DNA from 3 places in the Pseudomonas sp. PS02288 genome. Region 1 is predicted to be linked to each of the others. Evidence: predicted binding sites of a transcription regulator. Region 1 holds the regulator's gene; each other region holds the start of a gene.

Region 1 (4,952 bases):
TCGGCGGTGACTACATCCAGGTTGGAGACGGCCTTGGACATGGCTTCGTCGCCGCTGTTGAGACCCAGGCGCACCAGGCGGTTACGCACCAGCACAAGTTCGCCGACCATGTTCATGATTTCGTCGAGCCGCGCGGTGTCCACGCGCACGGTGGTTTCCGCCTCGCTGACCGGGCCGGCCTTGTCCGGGTGCGCCGTGGCCGGAGCGGGAGCTGCCGCCGCGGCGGGCTTGGGCGCGGGCTTCTCGGCGGGCTTTTCAACCGGTTTGGCGGCAGGGGCCGCCGCGGGCGGCGGCGCGGGCTTCGCCGGCGCAGCCGCTACGGGGGCGGCCTCCACGGGCGGAACGAACTTGCCCTTGCCGTGCAACTGGTCGAGAAGCGCTTCGAATTCGTCGTCGCTGATGTTGTCGCTCGCGCCGGCGGGCGCGGCCTCTGGCGCAGGCGCAGCGGGTGCGGCATCGACGGGAGGCACGAACTTGCCCTTGCCGTGCAACTGATCCAGCAGGGCTTCGAATTCATCGTCGCTGATGTCGTCGCCCGATGGGGCGGCAGCGGATGCTACGGGCGCGCTCGGTGCGGCGGGCGCAACGGCGGAAACCGGCTTGTCGCCGTGTAGCTGGTCGAGCAGGGCTTCGAACTCGTCGTCGGTAATTTCATCGCTGGCGCTGGCGACCGGAGCCTGGGCGGGTTCGCCGATCGCGCTGAGCAGCTGCTCGAACTCGCTGTCGGTGATGTCGCCCGAAGGCTCTGCAGCCGACGCCTCGGCCTGAACCACGGGCTCGACTTCGGCGGCGGGCTCTTCAGGAGGCGCTTCGGCCGGCGCTGCGGCAGAAGCCGGGGCGGCCAGACGAGAAAGCGCGGCGAGGAGTTCGCGCGGCGCCGGCGTCGGCGCGGTTCGCTCGCGCACTTCGGCGAACATCGCGTTCACCGCATCGAGCGCCTGCAGCACCACATCCATCAGCTCGGCATCCACGCGGCGTTCGCCCTTGCGCAGGATGTCGAAGACGTTCTCGGCGATATGGCAGCACTCCACCAGCTCGTTCAGCTGCAGGAAACCCGCGCCGCCCTTGACGGTGTGAAAACCGCGAAAGATCGCATTCAGCAGGTTCATGTCGTCAGGGCGGCTTTCCAGCTCCACCAACTGCTCCGACAGCTGCTCGAGAATCTCGCCGGCCTCTACCAGGAAGTCCTGGAGAATCTCTTCATCGGCGTCGAAGCTCATTTCCACCTTCCCATAGGATCTGTTGACGTTTCGTCGCGAACCGCGTTGAGCCGCAGGGACGGGGCGCGTTTTTCGCAGGCCGGCGTCACTCGTCGTTCATCTGGAGCAACCAACTTCTCTCCTCCTTCCTTGCCCTGCGAAAACGCCTAGGTCGTGGCCGTAACCAAAACGTCGACGGGTCCTAGAATCCAAGACTGGATAGCAGATCGTCGACATCGTCCTGACCGGATACGACGTCATCACGCTTATCGGCATGAATCTGCGGACCTTCACCCCGGGAGGACTCTTTTTGTTGTTTTTCTTGCTCGGCACGCAGCCCTTCGTGGTCGTGCTTGATGCCGGCGAAACGATCGACCTGGCTGGCCATGAGCATCAGCTTGAGCAGATTGCTCTCGACTTCGGTGACCAGGGTGGTGACACGCTTGATCACCTGACCGGTGAGGTCCTGGTAATCCTGCGCCAGAAGAATGTCGTTCAGGTGGCCGGAGAGCTTGGCGCCGTCCCGCTCGCTGCGCGCGAGGAACAGCTCGACACGCTTGGCCAGCTCGCGAAAGGCGTCAGCCCCGATTTCGCGGCGCATGAAGCGCTGCCATTCGACGCTCAGGCTCTGGGCCTCGTCGGCCATGCCGTTGACCACCGGCGCGCACTCTTCCACCAGATCCATCGTGCGGTTGGCCGCACGCTCGGTCATCGTCACCACGTAGGAGAGACGCTCGGTGGCATCGGAGATCTGCGACACTTCCTGCGCGTGCGGAACACGGGGATCGAGCTGGAAGTTGACGATGGCATTGTGTAGCTCGCGGGTGAGCTTGCCGACTTCCTGGTACAGACCGCGATCGCGGACCTGATTCAGTTGATGGATGATTTGCACCACATCAGCGAAGTTGCCTTTTTCGAGGCTTTCGGTCAGCTGACGGGCATGGGACTTCAGGGTCGACTCGAAGTCATCGCCCATAGAGATGTTGTCGTGATCCATAGCGCCCTCGAGGCGAACATCAGCCGTTGACCCGCTCGAAGATCTTTTCGATCTTCTCTTTCAGTACCTGGGCCGTGAAGGGTTTGACCACATACCCGTTCACGCCGGCCTGGGCCGCCTCGATGATCTGATCGCGCTTGGCTTCAGCAGTCACCATGAGCACGGGAAGGTGCTTGAGTCGATCATCGGCGCGCACCGCACGCAGCAGATCGATCCCGGACATGTTGGGCATGTTCCAGTCGGTGACCAGGAAGTCGAAGCTGCCGCTGTGCAGCATCGGTAATGCCGTGGTGCCGTCGTCGGCCTCCGCGGTATTGGTGAACCCCAGGTCACGCAGGAGGTTCTTGATGATCCGTCTCATCGTGGAGAAGTCGTCCACGATGAGGATTTTCATGTTCTTGTCCAAGTCGACCTCCGTACAATCCCAAACGCCGCCTCGCAGCGCGCGCCTCGCAAGCGTGAAACCGGCTGCCTCAGTGCGCGCGCCATTCAACCAGACGTGCCCGCAAACGCGCGGCACACTGGCTGTGCAACTGGCTGACGCGCGACTCGCTGACCCCCAGCACCTCGCCGATTTCCTTCAGATTCAGTTCTTCGTCGTAGTACAGCGAAAGAACCAGCCGCTCGCGTTCCGGAAGATTGGCGATGGCGTCGGCCAAGGCCCCCTGGAAGCGGTCATCCTCCAGATCGCGAGCGGGTTCGTAATGGGTGAAGCTACCGTCCTCGTGCAGGCCCGAACCGTGCTCGCCTTCCTGCAGGAGGTCGTCGAAGCTGAACAGTCGGCTGCCCTGAGTGTCGCTCAGGATGCCGTAGTACTCTTCAAGACTCAATTTAAGTTCGGCCGCAACCTCTTGATCTTTAGCGTCTCTGCCCGTTCTCGCCTCGACGGCGCGGATGGCGTCGCTGACCATGCGGCTGTTGCGATGCACGGAACGCGGAGCCCAGTCGCCCTTGCGCACCTCGTCGAGCATCGCCCCACGGATACGGATTCCGGCGTAAGTCTCGAAACTGGCGCCCTTGCCCGAGTCGTACTTCTTGGCAGCCTCGAGCAGGCCGATCATTCCGGCCTGCATCAGGTCCTCCACCTGCACGCTGGCCGGAAGCCGGGCCAACAGGTGGTAGGCGATCCGCTTGACCAACGGTGCATAACGCTCGATGAGCTGAGTTTGCGAGTCCTTCGCCTGCGATTTGCTGTACATACGAAGTCCACTGGCGGCTGTCATACGGGTGAGTCTGCGGTAGTCGGTTTAACCAGACGCTCGACGAAAAACTCGAGGTGACCGCGCGGGTTGGCCGGCAATGGCCAGGTGTCGACTTTCTGCGCGATCGCCTTGAACGCCAGCGCACACTTGGAGCGCGGAAAAGCTTCATAGACAGCGCGCTGCTTCTGTACGGCTTTGCGCACCGACTCGTCGTAAGGCACGGCACCCACGTACTGCAGGGCGACGTCGAGGAAGCGGTCGGTGACCTTGGTGAGCTTAGCAAACAGATTGCGACCTTCCTGGGGGCTGTGCGCCATATTCGCCAGCACCCGGAAACGGTTCATGCCGTAGTCGCGGTTGAGCAGCTTGATCAGCGCGTAGGCGTCGGTGATCGAGGTCGGCTCGTCGCAGACCACCACCAGCACTTCCTGGGCGGCACGGACGAAGCTGACCACGCCGTCGCCGATGCCGGCCGCGGTGTCGATGACCAGCACGTCGATGTTGTCGCTGATGTCGCTGAACGCCTGGATCAGGCCGGCGTGCTGCATCGGCGTCAGCTGCACCATGCTCTGGGTGCCGGAAGCGGCGGGCACGATGCGCACGCCGCCAGGGCCTTGCAGCAGGACGTCGCGCAGGTCGCACTGGCCGTCGATGACATCGGCCAGGGTGCGCTTGGGCGAAAGACCGAGGAGCACGTCGACGTTGGCCAGACCCAGGTCGGCGTCGAGCAGCATCACCCGCCGGCCGAGGTCGGCCAGGGCCAGCGACAGGTTGACGGACACGTTGGTCTTGCCAACGCCGCCCTTCCCACCGGTCACCGCGATCACTTGAACTGGATGCAAACTAGCCATTTCTCTTACACCTTGTCTGCGACTGAGCAGGCAACTGTCTCTCGACGGTCAATTAGCCGACGCGACGCGCCGAGTTGTTGTAGAGGCCGGCGAACATGTCGGCCATTGCATCTTCACTGGGTTCTTCCGGGGCTTGCAGGGCGACGGCGCGGCTCACCAGCTGATGGCTGCGCGGAACGTGCAGATCATCCGGGATTCGCGGGCCATCGGCCAGATAGGCTACCGGCAGACGCTGGCTGATTGCCAGCCCGAGCACTTCGCCGAGGCTGGCCGCCTCGTCCAGCTTGGTCAGCACACAACCGACCAGGCCGCAACGCTTGTAGCTATGATACGCGGCCTTGAGCACCTGGCTCTGGCTGGTGGCCGCCATGACGAGGTAGTTCTTCGACTTCAGGCCGCGGCTGGCGAGTGCTTCGAGCTGCATGCGCAGGGCCGGATCGTTGTTCGGCAGGCCGGCGGTGTCGATCAGGATCACGCGCTTCTTCGCCAGCGGGGCGATGGCCTGGGTCAGCGAGCTGCCCGGATCGACCTGGGTCACCGAGACGTTGAGGATGCGGCCGAGGGTCTTGAGCTGCTCCTGGGCACCGATGCGGTAGCTGTCCATGCTCACCAGCGCCACATGCTGGGCGCCGTACTTGAGCACGTAGCGCGCCGCCATCTTCGCCAGGGTGGTGGTCTTGCCCATGCCGGCCGGGCCGACCAG
Region 2 (4,952 bases), on a different contig from region 1:
CCAGTGCGCGTTCCAGGCGGTGCATGTCGATGGTCAATACGCGCATATCGTCGGCCTCCTGGGGTTTCCACCCGCAGTAGACCATAGCTACGGCGACCCGTGCGGCGCCCTTCGCGCGGGCGCCGACGACGGGGCGATCAGGTTCGGAAGCGCGCCACGCGCTGTTGCAGTTCGGCGCCCAGGCGGGCCAGCTCGACGCTCGAGGCCGCGGTCTCCTCACTGGACGAGGCGGTCTGCTCGGAGATGTCGCGCACGTTGATGACGCTGCGGTTGATCTCCTCGGCGACCACCCCCTGCTGTTCGGCCGCGGCGGCAATCTGCTGGTTCATCGCCTGGATGGTCGACACCGCCCGGGCGATGTCGCCGAGACGGCTGCCGGCGCTGCGGGTCAGCTCGACCGTGCTTTCGGTCAGTGCCCGGCTGCTGTCCATCAGGCTGGCGGCGCGCTGAGTGCCGCTCTGCAGGCCCGCGATCAGCTCCTCGATCTCCTCGGTGGATTTCTGCGTGCGTTGCGCCAGGCCGCGTACTTCGTCGGCGACCACGGCGAAACCGCGTCCGGCGTCCCCGGCACGGGCGGCCTCGATGGCGGCGTTGAGCGCCAGCAGGTTGGTCTGCTCGGCGACTGACTTGATTACGTCGAGCACGCTGCCGATGCGCTCGCTTTCCTGCTTGAGCAGGCCGACCGCGTCGTTGGAGCGGCTCACTTCGGCGGCCAGGCGATCCATCTGCCCCACCGCGTCGTTCACCGCGGTTTCGCCCTCACGAGCCTGGCGATCGGCAGTGCTGGCGGCGAGCGAGGCTTCCTCGGCGTTGCGTGCGACTTCCTGCACAGTGGCGGCCATCTCGTTCATCGCGGTGGCGACCTGGTCGGTCTCGCTCTTCTGGCTGTTCACCCCGGCGCTAGTCTGCTCGGTGACCGCGGACAGCTGTTCGGCGGCGCTGGCGATCTGGGTGACGCCGTCGCGGATATGCCCGATCAGCTCGCGCAGGTTGAGGGTCATGCGCTGCATGCTCTTCTGTAACTGGCCCAGTTCGTCCTTGCGCCGCACCTGAATGTCCTGGCCTAGGTCGCCGGACGCGATACGTTCCGCCGCGACCAGGGTGAGGTTGAGGGGGCGGGTGATCTGCCGGGTGATCAACGCCGCGGCGAACACGCCGATCAGCAGCGCCAGCGCGGCGCTGATCGCGAGCAGCCCGCGGGTACGCCCGGTTTCGCTGGTGCGCTTCTCGTTCTGGATCTGGTAGAGCTGCTGGGCGATCTGCAGGAAGCGCTCACCCTCGCTCTGCATGGCGGCGAACTGAGCGGCAGCCGCATCGCTGGCGGTCCGGAACTGTACGACAGCATTACGGTAAGCCTGCAGGGCGGTGGCGATTTCGCCCAGGCTGGCATCCGCCGCGCCGGTCTGCTGGCCCAGTTGGGTGATGCTGCCGATGGCGGCGTCGACGGCGTCGAGCGCGGTCTGTTGCACGCTCGGATCGTTGCTGTAGGTGTAGCCGCGCACCTGGTAGCGCGCCTGCTGCACAGCGAGGCGCAGTTGGGCGACGAGGCGGAACTCGGCGAGCCGGGTAGCATCGTCGAGCGCGCTGTCACCGAGCACGCGCTGCTCCAGGGCGGTGATCAGTTGCACGGCGTGATCGGCATTGCTGCCAAGGCTGGCGCGGGCAGCCTCGCGGGTCTGGTAGGCCTGGCCAAGCAGCTCGATGGCTTTCTGGTAGGCGTCATTGGTGGCGTCCTGCTCGCCAACCAGTTCCATGTCGTCGGGGTCGAGGGTCGCGCCCAGGTCGTCGGAGATCTTGTCGATGTCCTTGAGGCGGCCACGCAGCCGTTCGGCTGTGGCGGGCTCTTGCTTGATCAGATACTGCAGGCGGGAGACGTTCAGGTCCTTGGTCATTTCGCCGAAGCGCGCGGCCGCGCCCAGTTTGTCTCCTCGCTCGATGGTCTGTCCCAGGCTGAACCAGCCGGTTAGGGTGATCAGCAGGGTAAGCAGCAGCACCAGGCCGAAGCCCAGGGCGAGTTTGAGTTTGACGCTAAGGTTGTCGAACCAGTCCATCGCGTGTCTCCACGACAAGAAGGCCATTCCCTGGGGGCGGGATGCTGCGCTTATCGGCCGCAGGTCGCGACTCTATAAAGGTGTAGGACAATTTTAGAAGCGAACCGTGAAAATCCGCAGGGCGCGGGTTCAGTACAGGCGTGCGAGGAGGGCGGTGACGGCGGTTTCGACCCGCAGGATGCGATCGCCGAGCTGCACGGGCGCCAGTCCCGCCGCGATCATCTTCTCGACTTCATAGGGAATCCAGCCACCTTCCGGGCCGATCGCCAGCGTCACCGGAGCGTCGATGCCGCGCGGGCAGGCAGGGTAGTCGCCCGGGTGGGCGATCAGACCGAGGCTGTCGGCAGCGACCGATGCCAGTCGATCCTCTACGAAGGGCTTGAAGCGCTTCTCGATACTCACATCCGGCAGCACCGTGTCGCGCGCCTGTTCCAGACCGAGAATCAGCTGTTCGCGGATCGCGGCAGGCTCGAGGAAGGGCGTCTGCCAGAAGCTCTTTTCCACCCGGTAGCTGTTCAGCAGGACCAGCCGCGGAACGCCCATGGCGGCGACTGTCTGCAGCACGCGGCGAAGCATCTTCGGGCGCGGCAGGGCGAGCAGCAGGGTCAGCGGCAGCTTGGCCGGAGGTGCCTGGTCGAGATCGACCTGCAGTTCCGCTTCGTCGGCTTGCAGCCGCAGCAGGCGCGCCGTGCCCATCGCTCCGCCCAGGCGGCCGACGCGCAGGCTGTCGCCGGCCTCGGCGCGGTGCACGTCATGCAGATGGGTGAGGCGGCGATCGCGCAGGATGGCCCGGTCCGCCGCGACGAAGTCGGCGTCTTCCAGCAACAGCAGGTTCACGGCAGTGGTGCGGGCGGCTGGTCGGTGCTTTCGGCTTCTTCGCGCTCGTCGCGGCTCTTGCGCACGAAGCGCGAGAACAGCAGGCCGACCTCGAAGAGCATCCACATCGGCACGGCCAGCAGGGTCTGCGACATGGGGTCCGGCGGGGTGAGGATCATCCCGACCACGAAGCAGCCGATGATCACGTAAGGGCGGATCTTCTTCAGGTAGGCGACGTCGACGACGCCGATCAGCGTCAGCAGGACCACCGCGACCGGAATCTCGAAGGTCAGGCCGAAGGCGAACAGCAGGGTCAGGAAATCCAGATAGCTGTTCACGTCGGTCATCGTGGTGACGCCTTCCGGCGCCTGGCTGATGAAGAAATGGAACATCAGCGGGAACACCAGGTAATACGCGAAGGCCATGCCGGCGTAGAACAGCACGATGCTCGACGCCAGCATCGGCACGGCGATGCGCTTCTCGTGCTTGTACAGGCCCGGCGCGATGAAGCCCCAGATCTGTCCGAGGATGATGGGCATCGCCAGCAGCACCGAGACGATCATGGTCAGCTTCAATGGCGCGAGGAACGCCGAGGCCGGATCGATGGAGATCATCGTCGCGCCTTCGGGGAGAAAGCGCCGCAGCGGTTCCGAGGCGTAGGCGTAGATCTGCTTGGAGAAGTACAGCAGGCTGATGAAAATCAGGAAGACCGCGGCCACGCAGCGCAGCAGGCGCGTGCGTAGCTCGGTGAGGTGCGAAACCAGGGGCATTTCCTGGTCCTGTTCCGGTATCTCGCTCATGGGTTGCGCGGCGGCTCTGGCGTGACGGGGGTGTCGACTGCTGGCGGCGATAGGGCATCGCTCTTCGGCTCGGGATGCAGCGCGGCCTCCACGGTCTCCGGCGAAGCGGCGGCGGGCTGCTCCGGCGTGGTGTTCGTCGGCGGCTGGATGCTGCGCTTCATCTCGCGCTCCAGCGACAGGATGTTCTCGTTGTGCAGCTGCCGGCGAATCTCGTCGGCGCCGATTTCGCGCTCCACTTCCTGCTTGATCGCATTGAAGCTGCGCTTGAGCCGGCCCACCCAAAGGCCGGCGGTACGCGCCGCGCCCGGCAGGCGCTCCGGTCCGAGAACCAGCAACGCCACCAGGGCGATCAGCAGCAGTTCGCCGAAGCTGATACCGAACATGGATTAATCCTTGCGCGCCGGCTCTTCGACCTTGTGCGCCTGGGCGTCGATGGTGTGCGGCTGCTCGAGCGGCGTGGTCGAGGCCTTCGGCTCTTCGGTCGGGCGCTCGTCGTCGTTCATCGCCTTGCGGAAGCCCTTGATCGATTCGCCGACATCCGCGCCCAGGCCCTTGAGCTTCTTGGTGCCGAAAACCAGTACTACGACGATGAGAATGACGATCCAGTGTTTCCAGTCGAAAATGCCCATGGAGAACCTCGTGTGATTAGTGGGAGTCGGAGCGGGCGGCCTTTTCGGCATGCCCGGAGAGGCCGAAGCGCCGGTCCAGTTCGTCCAGCACGGCCTGCGGATGCTGGCCGAGGGCGGCGAGCATGACTAGGCTGTGGAACCATAGGTCGGCGGTTTCGTAGATCAGGTCGCTGCAGTCGCCGCTATTGGCGGCGTCCTTGGCGGCGAGGATGGTTTCCACCGATTCCTCGCCGAGTTTTTCCAGGATCTTGTTCAGACCCTTGTGGTACAGGCTGGCTACGTAGGAACTGTCGGCCGACGCGCCCTTGCGCGCCTCGAGCACTTCGGCCAGGCGGTCGAGCGTGTCAGTCATGGTGATGGCCCGCCGCATAGATGGCTTTCGGGTCTTTCAGCGGCGCCTCGACGGTCTTCCAGTCGCCCTCCTGGTAAAGCCGGTAGAAGCAGCTTTCGCGCCCGGTGTGGCAGGCGATGCCGCCGACCTGCTCGACCATCAGGATGATCACGTCGGCGTCGCAGTCCAGGCGCAGTTCGTGGAGCTTCTGTACGTGACCGGAGTCCTCGCCCTTGCGCCAGAGCTTGTTGCGCGAGCGCGACCAGTAGATTGCCCGGTTTTCCGCGACGGTCAGGCTCAGCGCCTCACGGTTCATCCAGGCCAT
Region 3 (4,952 bases), on a different contig from region 1:
GCGCGGCGCTCCACGCGCAATCCACCCTGTTCGAAGACGTTCTGCCGCGTAGCGACACCCGGCGACGGCGCCGCATTCGAAGCACCGGGCGCTCCGCCCGACGCGGGGGCGGGAACCGGCATGCCCGGCTCGTGAGTGGGAGCGGCCTCAGGCTCGGCAGGCTTTTGCTTATCCGCCGGCGGCTGGCCGCCGGGGCTCTGGCTGCCTTCGATGGCGCGCTCGGCCTTCTTCGTCAGCACCGTGATGTCGATCCGACGGTTGACCGGATTCAGCGGATTTTCGCGATCGAAAGGCACCGACGAGGCATAGCCGACCACCCGAGCCACCTGCTCCTCCGGATAGCCGCCGGTCACCAGCGCGCGGCGCGCGGCGTTCGCGCGCCCGGCGGAAAGCTCCCAGTTGCCCATCCCGCCCGCGCCACCAACGAAGGGCGTGGCATCGGTATGCCCGCTGATGCTGATCTTGTTCGGCACCGCCTTGATGGTGTCGGACATGCTCAGCAGGATGTCCTCGAAATACGGCTGCAACTGTGCACTGCCCAAGGCGAACATCGGCCGGTTGGCGGCGTCCTGGATCTGGATGCGCAGGCCGTTGGGGGTGATCTCGAACAGGATCTGGTCCTTGAAGCGCTTCAGCTCGGGGCTTTCGTCGACCTTGTTCTGCAGCTCCTGCAGCAGCAGTTCGAGGCGCTCGTTTTCCACCTGTTCGGCGAGTTTTTCCGCCTTCTGCGCCTCGATCGTCTCCGCATCGAGCTTGCTCGGGTCCTTGGTCTGCTCGCCCTGCAGCTTGAGGTCCTCGCTGTCCGGGCTGATGCGGGTCTCGTCGCCGTCGGGCTGGGCCTGGATTTCCGGGTTTAGGGTGCGATCCGGCGCCGGCGTCGGCGTACCGCCAAGGTCGATCACGTAGGGGCTGGCGCTTTCGGTGAAGCCGATCGGGTCCTGGAAGTAGCCGGCGATGGCCTTCTTCTGCTCGGGGGTGGCCGAGGACATCAGCCAGAGCACCAGGAAGAACGCCATCATGGCGGTCGCGAAGTCGGCGAAGGCGATCTTCCAGGCACCGCCGTGGTGCCCGCCGGCGATCTTCTTGACCCGCTTTACGATGATCGGCTGGTTGTTTTCCATGGTTCAGGCCTCAGCTGCCGCGCATCGCCTGTTCGAGCTCGGTGAAACTCGGCCGGTGCGCCGGGAACAGCACCTTGCGCCCGAACTCCACCGCAAGGGTCGGCGGCATGCCGGATGCTGAGGAAACCAGCGTTGCCTTGATCGCCTCGTATACGTTCAGCTCTTCCTTGGCATCGTGTTCCAGCGAGACCGAGAGCGGGCCGAAGAAGCCGTAGGCCGCGAGAATACCGAGAAAGGTGCCGACCAGCGCCGCGCCGACGTGGGTGCCAAGCTCGGCCTGAGCCACTTCGCCGAGCAGCGCCATGGTGACCACGATGCCCAGCACCGCGGCGACGATACCGAAACCCGGCAGGCCGTCCGCGACACGGTTGACCGCGTGGGCCGGATGCTCCAGTTCCTCCTTGATGCTGGCGAGCTCCATGTCGAAGAGCCCCTCCAACTCGTGCGGCGCCATGTTGCCGGACGACATGATGCGCAGGTAGTCGCAGATGTAGGCGGTCATTCCGGCGTCCTTGAGGATGCCGGGGTACTTGCTGAAGATCGGGCTGGCGGCGGGGTCCTCGACATCGGCCTCGATGGCCATCATCCCCTCGCGGCGACTCTTGTTGAGGATCTCGTAGAGCAGCTTGAGGATTTCCAGGTAGTAGGCGTGGTTGAAGCGCGAACCGAACATCTTCAGCGACTTCTTGAACACATGCATGAAGGTGCTGCCGGGGTTGGCCTGGAGGAAGGCCCCCAGCGCCGCGCCGCCGATGATCATGACTTCGAACGGCTGGATGAGCGCGCCGATCTTGCCGTGGGAAAGCACGTATCCGCCGAGCACGCTGGCGAATACGACGATGATGCCGATGATTTTTGCCATAAAAAGGGACGCTTGAGAGGAATAGAAAGGGGAGCTGCCAAAACAGCCCTTCTATTTATCGGAAAATTTGCGCCAGACTATAGGCCCTCCCGGGTAAAAGCCAGCCGACCCCGCCATGCCGACCGAATTGCCCGTACCCCGCACGCTAGAAGGTTGGCTCAAGCAACTCGATGACATTCGCCTGCCGATACCGGCGGGCCATCATCGCCAGGTGAGTCTGGCACTCTCCGACAACCAGCGATCACTGCGTGAGATCGCCGACCTGATTGAAGATAGCCCAGCCTTGGCACTTGCGGTGCTGCGCGAAGCGAATCGTCGGACCGGGGCATTGGGCGAGCCGGCGGAAAGCCTCGAGCAGGCCCTCACCCGACTGGGCCTCAAGCGTGCCGAGGAGCTGTTGCAGCGCCTGCCGGCCGTCGACGAACGGCAGATTCCCCAATCGCTGCGCCAGATGCAGCTGATAGGCCAGCATGCCAGCCAGCAAGCCAGCGGGTTGTTCGGCGCGCGCCTGGCGCGGCTCTGGCAGGAAATCCATTGGGGCAGCCTGTTGTTCCTCTCGCCGCTGTGGCCGCTGCTGGTGGCGCACCCGACACTCTTCGCCACCTGGGAGCGGCGTGTGCTCGGCCAGCACGAACCGGCGAGCAAGGTCGAACGCGACCTGCTCGGCGTGCCTGCTGTGCGCCTGTGCCAGGCGCTGGCCGAACACTGGCGGCTGCCGGCGTGGATCGTCCAGGGCTATCGCCTGCTGGGCAACGACCGCCGACTGCTGGTCAAGGCACTGCATATCGCCAGGGAGAACGCCCATCCGCTGCACCAGCAACAGTTGCTCGATGCCGACCCGCCGCTGCGCCGCTGGCTGACCCAGCCCTCCAACACGGTGCTGCTGGCCAACGGCCTGGCGCTGTCCGCCCACGATGCCTGGGACAGCCCGCACAGCCTGCGCTGGCAGCGCTGGGCCGGCCTCTACCTGCAGATTCCGCTGGATGAGCTGCAGCAGGCGATTCACCAGCAGGCCGCGGCCAGCGCACGCCTGCACCGCTGCGATGCCGATCTCTGGCACCCGGCGCGGGCGCTGATCTGGCCCTGGCAGGCACGCCGTCTGCAGCAGGCGCCGGCGCAGGCCGCAGCACCCAAGGCCGAGCAACTCGCCGAGTGGCGCAGGCAATGTGGCTACCTGCTCGCCGAGCCAAGCGGCTTCGCCAACCTGCAACAACTGCTGGCCACCGCCGGCGTCGCCCTGAAAGCCTGCGGCATGCGCCGCGGGATGCTGCTGCTCGTCGATCGCAGCCACCAGCGCCTGACGGTCCAGCAGACCTTCGGCCTGCCCAGGGACGCCGGGCAGCTGAACCTCGCGCCGGCGAACAGCCAGGTGCTGCAGCGCCTGGTGAGCGCACCCGGGCAACTGCGCCTGAATCCGCAGAACAGCGCCCAGTATGCGGCGCTGATCCCGGGCGGCCTGAAAACCCTGTTCTCCGGCGAGCATCTGCTGCTGTGCTCGATTGCCTACAACGGCAAGGTCGCGCTGCTGCTGGCGCTCGATCAGGACGGGTTGCCGTTCGCCGACGTCACCCTGCAGGCGTTCGGCAAAACCGTGCAATGCATCGAGCGCGCGCTGGCCAGCTTCGCCCGGCGCGGGCACTGAGCTTTCCGCTACAATCGGCCCTCTTCCTTTTCCGAAGGGTCCGCAATGTCCACGTTCTCCACCCTGCCCCTGGTGATAGAGCCCAGCGATCTGGCCAGCCGCCTGCCAGCCCCCGAGTTGATCCTGGTCGATCTGACCAGCGCCGCGCGCTATGCCGAAGGGCACTTGCCCGGCGCCCGCTTCGTCGACCCCAAGCGCACCCAGTCGGGCCAATCTTCGCTGCCCGGCCTGGTGCCGCCGCAGGCCGATCTCGAGCGCCTGTTCGGCGAACTCGGGCACCGCGAGGCCGCCGTCTACGTGGTATACGACGACGAGGGCGGCGGCTGGGCCGGCCGCTTCATCTGGCTGCTCGACGTGATCGGACACCGGCATTACCACTACCTAAACGGCGGATTGCCGGCCTGGCTGGGCGAAGGCCTGCCGCTGAGCACCGAGGTGCCGACTGCGGTCGGCGGCCCGCTGCCGTTGACCCTGCACGACGAGCCCACCGCCACCCGCGACTACCTGCAGAGCCGCCTCGGCGCCGACGACCTGGCCGTCTGGGATGCCCGCGGCCCGCTGGAGTACAGCGGCGAGAAAGTCCTCGCGGCCAAGGGCGGGCACGTGCCTGGCGCAATCAACTTCGAATGGACCGCGGGCATGGACCCGGCGCGCGCGCTGCGCATCCGCGAGGACATCGGCGAGCGCATCGCCGCGTTGGGGATCACCCCCGACAAGGAAATCATCACCCACTGCCAGACCCACCATCGCTCCGGCTTCACCTACCTGGTGGCCAAGGCGCTGGGCTACCCGCGGGTCAAGGGTTACGCCGGCTCCTGGTCGGAATGGGGCAACCACCCCGACACCCCCGTCGAGCGCTAAAGGACACCTTCATGAAAGATCGCCTGTTCATCTTCATCCAGTACATCACCCCGCACCACCTGCTCTCACGGCTCGCCGGCTGCCTGGCCGAGTGCCGGGTCGGCTGGCTGAAGAACGCCTTCATCAATGGGTTCGTGCGTCACTTCCAGGTTGACATGAGCCAGGCGCGGGTCGAAGACCCCACCGCCTACGAGAACTTCAACGCCTTCTTCACCCGTGCCCTGAAAGACGGCGCGCGCCCGCTCGACCCGACGCCGAACGCGGTCATCTGCCCGGTCGACGGGGCGATCAGCCAGCTCGGTCCGATCGAGAGCGGACGCATCTTCCAGGCCAAGGGCCACAACTACAGCGTGCTCGAACTGCTCGGCGGCGACGCCGAGCGTGCGGCGCCCTTCATGGGCGGCGAGTTCGCCACCATCTACCTGTCGCCCAAGGACTACCACCGCATACACATGCCGCTGGCCGG

Evidence for each region. Region 1 encodes FliA, which starts transcription of late flagellar genes. Its sites were predicted from a motif close to CTAAAGTTTNNNNNNNNNNNGCCGNTAA; they were not measured.
Region 2: the regulator FliA is predicted to act here: its motif matches at 2,102-2,129, upstream of QMX85_RS16815 (methyl-accepting chemotaxis protein).
Region 3: the regulator FliA is predicted to act here: its motif matches at 2,039-2,066, upstream of motA (flagellar motor stator protein MotA).

The regions. Positions count from the first base shown of each region.
Region 1 covers NZ_JASCPA010000001.1:155,545-160,496, reverse strand. Annotated here, with positions in the region: gene QMX85_RS00730 (chemotaxis protein CheA) at 1-1,220, opposite strand, end outside; gene QMX85_RS00725 (protein phosphatase CheZ) at 1,402-2,196, opposite strand; gene QMX85_RS00720 (chemotaxis response regulator CheY) at 2,216-2,590, opposite strand; gene fliA (RNA polymerase sigma factor FliA) at 2,670-3,419, opposite strand; gene fleN (flagellar synthesis regulator FleN) at 3,416-4,249, opposite strand; gene flhF (flagellar biosynthesis protein FlhF) at 4,302-4,952, opposite strand, start outside.
Region 2 covers NZ_JASCPA010000045.1:473-5,424, forward strand. Annotated here, with positions in the region: gene QMX85_RS16810 (UPF0158 family protein) at 1-46, opposite strand, end outside; gene QMX85_RS16815 (methyl-accepting chemotaxis protein) at 138-2,051, opposite strand; gene QMX85_RS16820 (16S rRNA (uracil(1498)-N(3))-methyltransferase) at 2,181-2,888, opposite strand; gene tatC (twin-arginine translocase subunit TatC) at 2,885-3,667, opposite strand; gene tatB (Sec-independent protein translocase protein TatB) at 3,664-4,050, opposite strand; gene QMX85_RS16835 (twin-arginine translocase TatA/TatE family subunit) at 4,054-4,296, opposite strand; gene QMX85_RS16840 (phosphoribosyl-ATP diphosphatase) at 4,313-4,648, opposite strand; gene hisI (phosphoribosyl-AMP cyclohydrolase) at 4,641-4,952, opposite strand, start outside.
Region 3 covers NZ_JASCPA010000003.1:117,278-122,229, reverse strand. Annotated here, with positions in the region: gene motB (flagellar motor protein MotB) at 1-1,121, opposite strand, end outside; gene motA (flagellar motor stator protein MotA) at 1,132-1,983, opposite strand; gene QMX85_RS02900 (HDOD domain-containing protein) at 2,099-3,625, shown strand; gene rhdA (thiosulfate sulfurtransferase) at 3,671-4,486, shown strand; gene asd (archaetidylserine decarboxylase) at 4,498-4,952, shown strand, end outside.